Regions from separate parts of the Massilia suwonensis genome, predicted to be linked through region 1. Evidence: predicted binding sites of a transcription regulator. Region 1 holds the regulator's gene; the other holds the start of a gene.
The links. The regulator FliA, encoded in region 1, starts transcription of late flagellar genes. The targets are predictions, from matches to a motif close to CTAAAGTTTNNNNNNNNNNNGCCGNTA.
Positions count from the first base shown of each region.

Region 2: ACFPQ5_RS19885 (LPP20 family lipoprotein) is a predicted target of FliA. The motif match lies at 3,600-3,626, and genes of this name have one in related genera.

Region 1 covers NZ_JBHSMR010000013.1:1,877,117-1,883,881, forward strand. Annotated here, with positions in the region: gene ACFPQ5_RS16545 (M35 family metalloendopeptidase) at 1-654, shown strand, start outside; gene ACFPQ5_RS16550 (hypothetical protein) at 725-1,216, opposite strand; gene motD (flagellar motor protein MotD) at 1,435-2,166, opposite strand; gene ACFPQ5_RS16560 (flagellar motor protein) at 2,168-2,911, opposite strand; gene ACFPQ5_RS16565 (RNA polymerase sigma factor FliA) at 2,893-3,621, opposite strand; gene ACFPQ5_RS16570 (MinD/ParA family ATP-binding protein) at 3,637-4,455, opposite strand; gene flhF (flagellar biosynthesis protein FlhF) at 4,448-5,905, opposite strand; gene flhA (flagellar biosynthesis protein FlhA) at 6,185-6,765, opposite strand, start outside.
Region 2 covers NZ_JBHSMR010000013.1:2,608,253-2,615,017, forward strand. Annotated here, with positions in the region: gene ACFPQ5_RS19865 (hypothetical protein) at 1-1,332, opposite strand, end outside; gene ACFPQ5_RS19870 (TraB/GumN family protein) at 1,615-2,649, opposite strand; gene ACFPQ5_RS19875 (hypothetical protein) at 2,749-3,090, opposite strand; gene ACFPQ5_RS19880 (VOC family protein) at 3,148-3,510, shown strand; gene ACFPQ5_RS19885 (LPP20 family lipoprotein) at 3,679-4,212, shown strand; gene ACFPQ5_RS19890 (flagellar assembly protein T N-terminal domain-containing protein) at 4,202-5,398, shown strand; gene ACFPQ5_RS19895 (UdgX family uracil-DNA binding protein) at 5,565-6,765, opposite strand, start outside.

The DNA of each region.
Region 1 (6,765 bases):
CAGGCCGCCGCCGCGGGCGCCGCCGTCGGCGAACTGCAGTCGGACACGGCCTCGTTCTACATCGAAGGCCGCCTGCCGCGCGGCGCCACCTCGGAGATCATGCAGGCGCTGAAGCGTCCGGACGGCGGCGGTACCGTCTCGCCGGCCGGCCTGAGCTACGCCTCCTGCACCGCCTCGCAGCAGACCACGATCGCATCGGCGATCTCGGCCGCGAAGACGATGAGCAACGGTTCGGTCAGCTACATGGCCCAGACCACGATGGGCCCGCGCTACACCAAGTGGTTCGGCACCGTCACCTCGTCCCGCCAGTCCACGGTGAAGTCCCACTTCACCGCGATCAAGGATGCGTTCGACAACAAGAATGTCGTGGTCGACTGCGGCTGCAACCAGAACTACTACGCCTACGTGTACCCGACCCAGCCGTACCGCATCTACGTCTGCAAGGCCTTCTGGTCGGCGCCGATGACGGGCACGGATTCGAAGGGCGGCACCCTGGTGCATGAGATGAGCCACTTCAACGTCGTCGCCGGCACGGATGACCACGTGTATGGCCAGAGCGGCGCCGCCAGCCTGGCGATCAGCAACCCGACCCAGGCCGTCGACAATGCCGACTCGCACGAATACTTCGCCGAGAACACCCCGGCGCTGAACTAAGCGATCGGCCCTAAAAAATCCCGGCAGGCAGATTCGATCTGCCTGCCGGGATTTTTTTCGCCTGCCGGTCTTACTTGATGTTCGAAATAAAGGAAACAGGCCGCGCCGGGAATTCCACCTGCTTGTCGAGCTGCTTCACGTCCGCCACGATCGGGCCCGTGTAGCCGATGTGGTAGTTGTGGCGGCCTTTTGCGAAGGCGTAGGTGTTGGTGATGTCGATCGTGTTCATCAGCATCTTGCCCGGCTCGAGTGGCTGGTAGTCGGCAGCCGTCAGTGCGGCGCGCTTGACCATCTTGCCCGTGTAGGCGACCGGCTTGCCGCCCGCGTCGCGCACGTCGAAGCGGCGGCCCGTCAATTCCTTTTCCGCCGCCAGTTCGCGCGGAATCCAGACCGTCTTCGTGCCCTGGTTGGTGAAGGTCAGTTCCACCAGCACCTTACCTGACGGAGTTTCGATATCAATGCTGTGCTTGACGGACACGGGGGATTCTCCGGCAGCGTTGGCAAAAGTGGGCAGGAAGCTGGCTACGCCGAGCGCGGCCAGCAGGATGAGTCTGCGTTGCATTCTTGGCTCCATGTGCTTATGTACGCCATTGTACGGGACGGTGTCGTAGGGTGGAGTCCCGACTCCACGCGTTTGCGGTGTTTGCATGGAGGTGCAGTCACTGACCACAGTTTACGCGTGGAGTCAGGACTCCGGTGAACCCGTTGTTGAGGCCATTGGCCTCAACAACCCCTACGTGAAACTTTATTTCACTTGATCGTTAGAAATGAAATTTTATTTCACTGAGCCGAAGCCAGGATGGTGACCGCCACCCGCCGATTGCGCGCCCTGCCCGCTTCATCCGTATTCGCCGCCACCGGCTGGTTCGCCGCATGCCCGACGGCCGTCAGGCGCGTTTCAGCTACGCCGCTGTCGATGAACAGCCGCACCACGCTGCTGGCGCGCACGCTCGACAACTCCCAGTTGGAAGCAAACGCAGGATTCGCAATCGGCACATTATCGGTATGCCCTTCGACCTGGATCGCATGCGCATCGTTCTTCAGCAGCGATGCCACTGTGCCCAAGGTCGCGCGTGCTTCCGTGCCGAGCGCCGCCTGCCCTTCCTCGAACAGCACTTTCGCATTGATCTCGACCGTCACCCCGCGCCCGGTCTGGGTCACGCGCACCTGGCCATTCTTGACCAGCGGCGCCAGCGAGGCGTTCAGCTCGCGCGCCAGCGTGTTCAGGCGTTCGCGTTCGCGCCGCATTGCTTCGGCGCGCTTGCGTGCGATCAGGTTCGTGAGGGGAAGCTGTTCGATGGTGGAGCTGGCCTGCGGCACCTCGGGACGGCCGCCGAAAGCGTCGCCCAGCGCATCCGACAGAACTTTATATTTGCCGGTGTTGACCACCGAAATCGCGTACATGACGACGAAAAAGGCGAACAGCAGCGTGATGAAGTCGGCGTAGGAAATCAGCCAGCGCTCGTGGCTTTCGCGCGTGTGGTCTTCGTCGTCGTAGCGCTTGCGGGCCATCTCAGCGCTTCGCCAGCAGGCTCGCCACGCGCTCCTCGACCACGCGCGTATGGTTGCCGCTGGCCAGGTCGTGGAAGACTTCGAGCAGGATTTCGTATTGCGCGACCTGGTCCGAGACGATCGCCTTCAGCTTGTTCCCGACCGGCAGGAAGAACAGGTTGGCCAGGCCGACGCCGTACACGGTCGAGACAAAGGCCACCGCAATGCCGGAACCCAGGCGCGACGGATCGGACAGGTTTTCCATCACGTGGATCAAGCCGAGCACGGCGCCCAGGATGCCGATCGTCGGCGCATAGCCGGCGGCCGATTCCCAGATGCGCGCGGCCTGGCGTTCGGCGAATTCGAAGGCGGTGATTTCCGTTTCCAGCAGGTTGCGCAGCTTTTCCGGCGTAATGCCGTCGACCACCAGGCGCAAGCCCTTCTGGACGAACAGATCCTTGGTGCCCATGTACTGCTCGAGCGAGAGCAGGCCGTCGCGGCGCGCCGTATGGCTCCACAGCGCGATCTCGCGCGAGAGCGGCTGGCGCCTATTTTTCGGAGGGAAAAAGACCCAGCGCAGCATCTGCATGCCGCGCCGGAAACTGCGCGCCTCCGACTGCAGCAGCACGGCCCCGAAGGTGCCGACCACCACGATCGCAAACGCGGCCGGTTGAATGAGGGACGCGAAACGCCCGCCGTCGAGCGTGTGCCCGACGATCAGCCCGGCGAGGGCAAGGGCCAGCCCGATCAGGCTGGCGAAGTCCACAGCTTTTCCTTGAGCGATGCGCGCAGGCGGGCCACGGCCTGGGTGTGAAGCTGGGAGACGCGCGACTCGGACACGCCGAGCACCGCACCGATTTCCTTGAGGTTCAGTTCTTCTTCGTAATACAGACCCATCAGGATCTTTTCGCGCGGCGGCAAGCCGTCGATGGCGTCGATCACGGCCTGGCGGAAGTCGGTGTCGAGCAGCGCGCGCAGCGGGTCGTCCTCGTCCACGGCATAACGGTCGAGGAAACTGTCGTTGCCGTCGTCGTCGTGAAAATCTTCGTAATAGACCAGCTGGTGGCCGCCGCCTTCGAACAGCATTTCCTGGTATTCGGAGAGCGGGATGTCGAGCGACTTGGCGACCTCGGTTTCGGTCGGCGGGCGGCCGAGCTTTTGCTGCAGCGCCGTCATCGCGGTCTCGACCTTCTTCATGGTCTGGCGCGTGCTGCGCGGCATCCAGTCGTTGCTGCGGAGTTCGTCGACCATGGCGCCGCGGATGCGCAGCACGGCATAGGTCTCGAACTGGGCGCCGTGGTTGTCTTCGTAGCGGTTGATGGCGTCCAGCAGGCCCATCATGCCGGCCTGGATCAGGTCGTCGACTTCGACCGAGGGCGGCAGTTTCGCCTTCATCTGGTGCGCCAGGCGCTTCACGAGCGGGGCGTGCTCGGTGAGCAAATGGTTCTTGTCCGCTTTCCCTTTGACGGTATACATGCTTGTGCTTTTTTCTTAGGAACCAAAACGGGCGCCACCACTCCGACGCGCCATGGCAAAACGTCCTGCCAGCGCGCGGAAGGCCACCGAGGCCCCGGCCAGCGGGAAGGCATCCACCACCGAGCGTCCAAGACGCGCGGCGCGATGCAGGTATTCATCCGCCGGCACCGAGCCCATCGACGTCAGCGTTACTGCGAGGTAACGACTTGCTGCTGCCGACATATTATCGTAAACCACTTTTGCTTCGGCTTCGCTTGCCCCGGTGACGAGAATGCCGAACGGACGGCGGCCGAATTCCTGGGCCAGGCGCTTGATCAGGCCATACGCGTTGGTGATCGAGGTGGCGCTGGTCGAGACCTGCACCACGATTTCCGAGTCCGCCAGCTGCGGCACGGCGAAGCTGCCGTCGCGCGTCAGTTCGCCATCGACGATGACGATGCCGCCCTGCTTCTTGACCAGCACGTCGAAGGCTTTCGCCAGGCGCCGCGCTTCGTCGGCATTGCTTGCCGCCTGGCCATCGCGCGCCAGTAGCGCCACGTTGAAACCCTGGGGCGCGGTCTGCACCACCTGGTTCAGCGCGCATTCCTGGCGCGCCACCTGCAGCAGGCTGACGTGGCGTTCCATCTCCAGGCGACGCGCCACGCCGTAGTCGCGTTGGCAGCCGTCCACGATCAGGACTTCGTTGCCGGCCTGGGCCAGCGAAGCGCCCAGGTTGACCAGCATGGCGCCCTTGTCGTCGCTGGGCGTGCTTGACAAGAAGGTGACGATGCGTGGCTGGGGGCCGGCCAGCATCCGGCGCAGGCCTTCGGCCTGGTCGAAATCGAAACTAGCCAAAGCGCACCTCGCGCAGGCTCTCGTCCTGGTGGGCCTTGCCGGTATGGGCCATCATCAGCGGCAGGTCGGCATCGTCGAACTGGTTCGCCGCATCGCGGCGGCTGCGGAAGGCGCGGTCGACCAGCATCGCGCGGTCGGCCAGGTGCAGGTCTTCGGGCACGCGCTGGCCGTTCGAGATGTAATGCAGGTTCAGTTTCTGGCGGATCACGACGTCGAGCACGTTGCCGATCGAGGCGGCTTCGTCCAGCTTGGTCATGATGCAGCCGTGCAGGCCGCTGCCCTGGTAGGCGCGCACGACTTCGGCCAGGGTCTCGTTGGTCGAGGTGGCGTTCAGGCACAGCAGGCGTTTGACGTCGGCGCCGGCGCCGGTCAGCATGGCGACCTGCTCGGCCACCATCTGGTCGCGCTGCGACATGCCGATGGTGTCGATCAGCACGGTGTGCTTGTTGCGCAGTTCTTTCAATGCGATGCGCAGGTCGGCTTCGTCCTTCACCGAGTGCACCATCACGCCGAGGATCTTGCCGTAGATGCGCAGCTGCTCGTGGCCGCCGATACGGTAGGCGTCGGTGGTGATCAGGGCCAGCTTTTCCGGGCCGTGGCGCATCACGCAGCGCGCGGCCAGTTTTGCGGTGGTGGTGGTCTTGCCGACGCCGGTCGGGCCGACCAGCGCGAACACGCCACCCTTATCCAGCAGGTTGTCCTCGTCGGCCATGGTGGTGAGATTGCGCGCCAGCACGGTCTTAATCCAGCGCATCGCTTCCGCGGCGTCCTTGTTGGCAGGCATCTTGTCGATCAGGTAGCGCGACAGCGAAGCCGAGAAACCGGCGGCCAGCATCTCGCGCAGCACGGCGGCCTTTTGCGGTTCGCGCTGTTGCGTGCCGCCCCAGGACAGTTCGGCCAGCTGGGATTCCATCATGCCGCGCATGGCGCGCAGTTCGCTCATCATGCCGCTCATCTCTTGCGCGGCGGATTCTTTCGCCTGGGCGATCGCAGCCGTCATCATGGCAGTCATGGCGGACATGTCGAAGGCCGGCTCGGCTTGCGGAGCGCGGCGGTTGGCGTAGCTATGTTCTGGTGCGAACTCGGGTTCCGGCTGGGCGGCGCGGCGTGGTGCGAACGCGGTGACGAATTCCGGCTCCGGCTCGGGGGCGCGGCGGCTGGCATAGATCTGTTCCGGCGTCGGCGCCGGCGCGGCTGCGCGGCGGTTCACGAAGGCAGGGGCTTCCGGCTCGAAGCCGTGCAGGTGGTCGAGACGCGGCGCCGGCTGGGCCATGTCGGAACCCGGCGCAGGGGCGGCCAGGGATGCGACGTCGTCATTGTCCAGCGCGAGGATTTCGACCACGCCATCGACAGGACGGTTCGAGAGGATGACCGCGTCAGGGCCCAGCGCATCGCGCACCTTGCGCAAGGCTTCCCGGGATGTTGGCGCTGTAAATTTCTTCACATTCATCTTATTCTCCGCACTGCTCTAGTCGATTAGTCCCGGCACGCATGAAGCCGGTGTATGGGAGAGATTATTGACGATGCTGTGAAGCAACCATCGGGGGAAAAGGATGGGGAAAAGGGGTTAATTCGATTTCGAAGGGGGAATTGCCCAATTTGCGGGCAAAACGGCCCGCGGATGCGCCCGTAACGCGGGCATGCCCGCCCTACGGTGCACCACTTCCCGTAGCAAGTTCACGAGGCCGTCGTGTAACGTAGGGCGGGCATGCCCGCGGATTTCCGTCGATTAACCCGCGCCAACGAGACTCGTCACCCGAATCGTCTTGGTCTCCGGAATCTCCGAATGCGACAAGACCTTCAAATTCGGCAGCGCCCGGCGCAGGAAGCGCGACAGCAGCACGCGCAACGGCCCCGGCACCAGCAGCACCGGCGTGTGCCCCATCGCCTCCTGCTGCTGCGCCGCATTGTGCGCCTGCTGGGCGATGGTGTCGGCCAGGCCCGGCTCGATGCCGGTGCCGTCGCCACCCGCGCCCAGGGCTTGCATCAGCAGGCGCTCGAGACGATTGTCCAGGGTCATCACGCTCAGTTCATTAGTGCCCGGGAACAGCTGCTGCACGATCGCCCGGCCCAGCGCGATACGCACCAGCGCCGTCAGATCGTTCGCATCCTGCACGCCCGCATGTTCCGACAGGGTCTCGATGATGGTACGCATGTCGCGGATGTGCACGCCCTCGATCAACAGGTTCTGCAGCACCTTCTGCAAGGTCGCCAGCGACACGACCTTCGGCACCAGGTCTTCGACCAGCTTCGGCGTGTCCTTGCCCAGGTGGTCGAGCAGCGCCTGCACTTCCAGGCGGCCCAGCAGTT
Region 2 (6,765 bases), 730 kb from region 1:
TCGGGCCACTTCAACCAAAGCAAAATGCGGATCCAAGTGAAATCTCATTTTCTCTTGCATTCGATAAGCTTCGTCAAGCTGACTATACAGCTTAAGATTTTTATCAAAATCCGACAACACATCAAGATCAATTCGATTGATTTGCTTTAATACCGAATCGTCGCTCAGAAGAAAATCGGGCAGCATCAAATTTTGCAATCCAGCCTGTGCAGGCGACATTGCAGATAGGACTTGTCTATTAATCAATCCACTTCGAGAAATAATATTCGAATCCGATAAGGTTGAGAATTCGTTAAGCATCTTAACTGATGCCGCGTACGTCCACTCCATAGCAAGCAAGCGAACATCAATTCCGAGCGCTTCTTCCAAAAAAAGATTGATTGCCGAACTAGGATTCCGCTTTAGCTCATCAATATAGCGAGTCTGATTCTGCGGCAAGCTAAGTTGAAGCCACCCATACATTAATAAAATAGTCTTAACAAAGATCACGGCCCTAGACATTCCGCGCCGCAATTCCATGTCAATAGATGGGCCATATTGACTTTGAATAGATTGCTCGACATGATTTGCTAGTGCCGCAAGCAACATATCTCCTGCATCTAGCGTAAAGCGGGCCATAGCCGAAACGAACTCTAGAAGCTCCTGGAATGAGAGCTGCGGGAAATGCAAGATGCAAAGCTTAATCAGGACAGAATATTCCAACCCTTCTTTATCCATTGCCTCATCAAAATCCCTTCGCAAAACTTTTAGCTCGACGTCGTGATACTCATCATGACTTACTTGTTTTAAGTCATAAATCCGTTGCAGATATTCGTTAGCCGTTGCGTTAGCCTCTAATACTGAAAGCATGGTTACTGGCACATGATAGGCTATAGAATCACCGTAAAAATAGGCCATCATGAGAACAGCACCATATTTTTTATCGTATTTGATATAGTGGCTTAACTTGGTGCAATCATTAGGGCCTACCTGGATTTCACGTACTAACAGATCAGTATGAGACTCAATTTCTAAGGTGTTCAGCATAAAAACTTTGGCTCGATCCTCCAGTTCGCACTTCGCCTGAATCGCTTCAACGAGTCTTAGTTTTCTGAATACATACTCGACACCCCATCTGGTTGTTGTCACGTCAAGAAAATGCACAGCCTCATGCATGATCAATGATCTTGCGCGGGAATAGCATTGATATGCTTCTAGATTTGTTTTTCCGTTTAACTTTAGAGCGGCTTCAAGATGCGTTTTTGATTTTTCTTCGTACTTGTCAAGAACAACTACGTTGGAGAAAAAGTCAAAACTTCCATGTTGAACAGGAGAACAAAGAAAGCGGTGCATTGGTACACCTTAGCGAAGAGGTCCTAACGCAACAGCTTTTCGCACCTTATATGGGGACGAAAATGTGATGGCGCCTAACTTGTTGATTAAATTGGTGTTTTTGCTTCTGCGCGGATTTTCGCAATGGAAAAGCGCATGAATAGCGGTTGTTCTTGATGTGGAGGGGCTTGGGAAGCTTCAGCTCTACCATTGAGCTACACCCGCGGCTCGTCGCATTCTACGCGAGTTCGCGCGGCAGTGACAAGCTTGCATCAATCCCTGCAAGCCCCCTGCCCTTGCCGCTTATTTTGGCGCTTCGACCGTATAACCCTTGGCCTGCAGCGTGGCGATCACGCCTTTCGGATCGAGGATTTCCTTGATGTGCACGACGGCGAAGGTACTGGTGTTGGTAGCCAGCGCCTTCTCGGCAGCCGCGACCCACGATGCCAGCGCCCGCTCGTTCAGCGTCAGCAGTTCCGGCTGGTTCTTTGCCAGCGAACTGCTCAGCATCGCCTGCTTGCAGGCGGCGCGGTCGCCGTAGTCGAGCTTGCGGATGTCCTCGTACTCGCCGACTGCCCAGGCGTTGGCGCGGGCGCGCATCGCGACCAGATCGCCGTCCAGGCGGTCGATCGTCTTTGCCAGGCAGGGTACGTCGTCCATGGCCGACTTCTTGAAGTCGCGCACGGCCTGCCCCGGGTCCTTGATCTTGACCTGGACCGTGGCGTCGACAATTTTGACATTGTGCTTGTCGACCAGCTTTTCGATGCTCCGGGTGATTTCGTTGCTGTTGGTGAGGCCGGCCTGCTTGAGGGCGCGGTCCGACAGTTGCGCCGCGACGAAAGAGGGACGTTCGCGCTCGATGCCGTTGTCGTCGCCGAAATACACCTGCTTCAATGGCTTCCAGCGCGCATACACGTCCGGCGGCAGCAGGTCTTTCAGTTCCGCGCCATCGGGATTCTTCTTGACGCCCATCAGGAAGGGCAAGGCCGTCACGGCGCCCCAGCCGACGCTGATGCCCGATCCCGGCGGCTTCAGGTATTCCTGGGATTCGGCGATCTTTTTCTCGACATCGCGCGAGCGCCATTCCATCTTGATCGGTACCGGGGAATAGCTGCCGAATACCCACATCACGTGATCGCCCTTCGACACCTTCCACAAGCCGGGACCTGGCCGGCTGCCGGAGACGAGGATGGTTTGCGGGACCGGCTCGCCGTCATCCGTCGTTGGCGCGGCGACCGCCGGTTGCTGCGCCGGTTCGGGTTCGGGCGCGGTTTGCGCCAGGACAGGCCAGCTCAGGCAACACAGGAACAGTGCGGATACGACTCGTTTCAAGGCCATGCTTGCCTCCTTCCAGTGATTAACTGGAAGGGATTGTGTGGCGAAGCAGCGATATAAGCAAGAAACAAGATGTTACAAAAGCCATATGTATATTGAATATCACGAATTCTCACGCGGACGCTTGCGCTCTGCCCACGGCCGCAGCACCAGGTAGCTCGGTACCGCCGTACGCGAGACGCTCGTGGCGCTGATCAATTGCCGGCGCAGCAGCAGGGCGATGGCGCGCTGGGCGGTGATGCGCGAGAGGCCGGTCTCGAGGCCGATCGTCGCATAGCTCAATTGGACGGCGCGCCCGCCATTCGCCTCGATGCGGTGCCACAGGTAGACGTACACGAGGAAGGCCGAGGGCGCATGTTCGTGGCCGACGAGGTCCGGCATCAGTACGTCGAGCACATAGGGATCGAAAGTCGTCACTGGCATCATGAAGAGTATAGTCATCATGATTATAGCCGGCCGCCCTGTCGTGCGAGAATGCCGGCAAACAATCAGGGAGCCCTCATGATTACCCACATCAAGTTCGTCAGCATTCCGACCCGCGACCAGGACGCGGCCCTCGCCTTCTACACCGAGAAACTGGGCTTTCGCGTGATCACCGACCAGCCTTTCGGGCCGCAGCGCTGGATCGAACTGCGCGTCGGCGCCTCGGAGACGCGTTTCGTGCTGTTCACGCCGCCGGGCCAGGAAGACCGCATCGGCAGCCAGTTCAACGGCTCGCTGGCCTGCGACGACGTCGAAGCAACTTACCGCCAGCTGTCCAGCCGGGGCGTCGAGTTCGTCTCCGAACCGCAAAAGCAGCCCTGGGGCACCTACGCCATCATGAAGGACCCGGATGGCAACCAGTTCGTGCTGTCGTCGAGCTGAGCAGCTTGCACAAGCGGCATCGAAGCTTGACGGACCGCTAATCCAATTGCGATTTTGCGGATTTTTAGGATAAATATTTCCCTGCGTCCATCAAGATCCGGCGGCGGCGGCCGTTATCCAGAGAGTTGGCGCGCCCGTCGCGCATGCCCTACCTACTCCGGATCCGTCATGAAATTCGCCGCCGTTTTCGCCTTTGCCGCCGCCACGCTGCTGTCCGCCTGCGGCACCGCGAGCATCTTCAAGCCCGTGCCGCCGCAGCCGGTCATCGTCACCCTGAACGCCACCGGCTATGGCGCCGTCAACACCGCCGCCTGCAATGGCGAGTGCGACCGCGTCTCGCCGGCCCAGCGCAAGCTGCTGGCCATGCGCGCGTCGCGCCTGGACGCCTACCGCGCCATGGCCGAACAGGTCTATGGCCTGCGCGTCGAAGGCGGCAGCACCGTTGGCTCGCTCGCGCTCAAGGACGACAGTTTCAAGGTGTATATTGACGCCTTCATCCGTGGCGCGCGCGTGACCAACAGCGTCCAGCGCGAAGACGGCACCTACGAGACGACCGTGGAGATGGATTTCGATACGAATGCGGCCCAGTCCCAAGCTTCCACTCCACGCCCGGCCCAGGCAGTGGCCAAGAACGCCCGCACCCTGGTGGGCAACGCCGGTCCCGGCGCTGCCTACGGCGCGTCGTTCTACCATGCGCAGTAAGCTGCGCTTCATCGGCGGCGCCCTGCTGGCGCTGCTGCTTCACTTCTCCTCCCCCGTCGCAGTTGCTGCGGCCTCCGCGCCGCTCGAGGCCGAAGGCGTCGCCGCGATCGCCAACGGCAACGTGGCGCAGGCGCGCCAGGCCGCGATCCGCGACGCCCTCGAACAGCTGGGCCTGCGCAGCGGCGCCCGCGTCGACGTGGCCGCCGGCGCCTCCACGCGCGGCAAGGCCCTCGACAGCAGCCGCGTCCAGCCTGCTGCCGACTTCGAACGCTACAGCGTGCTGCGCGAATGGCAGACCGGCCAGCTGCTGCACGTGCGCATCGCGGTCAAGGAAGAAGACGCGCGCCCGCGTGGCAGCGTGAACCTCGCCTACAAAAAGAAGATCGTCGTCACGCCTTTCCACGTGCGCCGTTCGCCCCAGCTCGACGACGTCGACGACATCGCCGTCCGCCTGCCGCAGGAACTGCTGCGCCGCATGGCCGCCTCCGGCAAATTCCTCGGCAAGGAAAGCCCCTACGTGATTTCCCCGGGCAGCAGCGGCCCGAGCGCGGATACGGCGGCCGTGCGCCGCATCGCCAACCTGTACGAGAGCCAGTTCGTGATCTCCGGCGAGATCGTCGACGCCAGTAACTTCGACAAGCCGACCCTGTATGGCCTGATCAACAGGAACGCGCGCCGCATCGAAATCGATTTCTATGTGCACGACGGCCTGAGCGGCGCCCTGCTGGCGCGCCGCACGGCCGTGGTGGAGCAGGTCGGCGAGCGCCGCGTCGGCCGCGACAAGCCCTTCGGCAGCGCCAGCTTCGCGGCGACACCGTTCGGCGGCGCGATCCTGCGCGCGCTGGACGAGGGTATTGCCGGCATCTCGGCCGACATCGCTTCATTACCCTTCATGGCCAAGGTGGTGCAGGTGCAGGGCGAGCGCATCGTGATCGACGCCGGCAGCACCTCCTCGGTGGCGCCGGGCGACCAGCTCGTGATCTACCGCGCCGACCCGCGCCAGCAGGTCTACGGCGCCGATCCGCTGGTGCCGCTGGGGACGGTGGAGTCGCCGGTGGGCACGGTGACTATCGTGCAGGTGCAGCCGGGATTTGCGATCGGGACGGTGATGCCGCCGGCCGCGGCGCGGCAAGTCAGCGCTGGCGACATGGTGCGGTTCGATGTCGCGGTGATGCCAGGACGGTAAGGTTTTGTAGGGTGGGCACTCCGTGCCCACGCGGTCGTACCGTGGCAAACCGCACGGTGATCGAAACCGCATCGGCATGCGTTGGCGATCGTCTACGACCATGTTGCGGTATGCATAGGTACAACCGCGTGGGCACAGAGTGCCCACCCTACGTTACGCTACAGTCTCAGGCTGGCGGCTCTTCCGGCGGCCTTTCCAATAGCGACTGCGCCAGTTTCAAGCCATCCACCATCACCTTGAACGCCGCCTGCTTGGTCGCCTCGTCCGGCACACGCAAAATGTACGACGGGTGATAGACGGTCACCACCCAGCGGTCCCCAACGCGGATCGCCTTCCCCAGCGATTCCCCCAGCTTCGCGCTGCCGCTCCCGAGCACCGATTTCAAGGCCGTCGCCCCCAGCGCCACGATCACTTTCGGCTTTACGGCGGCCAGCTCCTTGTCCAGCCAGTAGTGACAAGCCTCGACTTCGCGCTGCGCCGGCGTCTTGTGCAGGCGCCGCTTGCCGCGCGGCTCCCACTTGAAGTGTTTGACTGCGTTGGTCAGATAGATCTCGCGCCGCTCGAGACCGGCGGACGCAAAGACCTGGTCCAGCAATTTACCGGCGGGCCCGATGAACGCCTTGCCGGCCAAATCCTCTTGGTCGCCCGGCTGCTCGCCTACCAGCATGATCTGCGCCTTCTTCGGCCCCTCTCCGCCCACGGCCTGGGTCGCGTACTGCCACAGCTCGCAGCGCCGGCATTCGTCGAGCTTCGAGGGCTGCTGGCGCTCGGGCTGGGCGTCGGCCGGGGCGATCGGGATGGTGGCGCCGCTTTTCCGGCCCACGGCCTGGGCCTGGCCGGTGCTGCGCGCGCCGAGTTCGGCGTTGCTGACCATCTGCGGCACGATCGCGCCCTCGGGCAGATTCTTCCAGAAGCGCGACGGAATATGGCTTTGCATCAGCTGGGCGTTCACGCGCGCGGGATTGAAGATGCTGCGGTAGTAGGTAAGCCAGAGCGCTTCGCCGGCGTCGTCCAGGTCGGCTGCGCTCTTCATCAGGGGGCCGGTGTGGTGCAAGGTCGCGCCGTCCCACATGACGCTGGCCTCGGGCGTGCCGATCATCCAGGTCACGTTGCCCATGCGGTCCTTGAAATGCTCGGCCACTTGCGGCAGCACGTCGTGGCGCGGCTCGAACCAGGCGGCAAATTGCGGCGGCCCTGCCTCCAGCGGACGCTCGCGGAATCGGATATAGGCATGCATGTCGTGCTCCTCGCGGCGCACCGCCTTCACCATCGCATGCAGGCGCGAACCGTCGGCATCGGCCGGCGACTGCACGTCGTGCTCGCCGTGCTGCCAGCGCCAGATGACGCGGTACAGGAAAGCCCAGCGG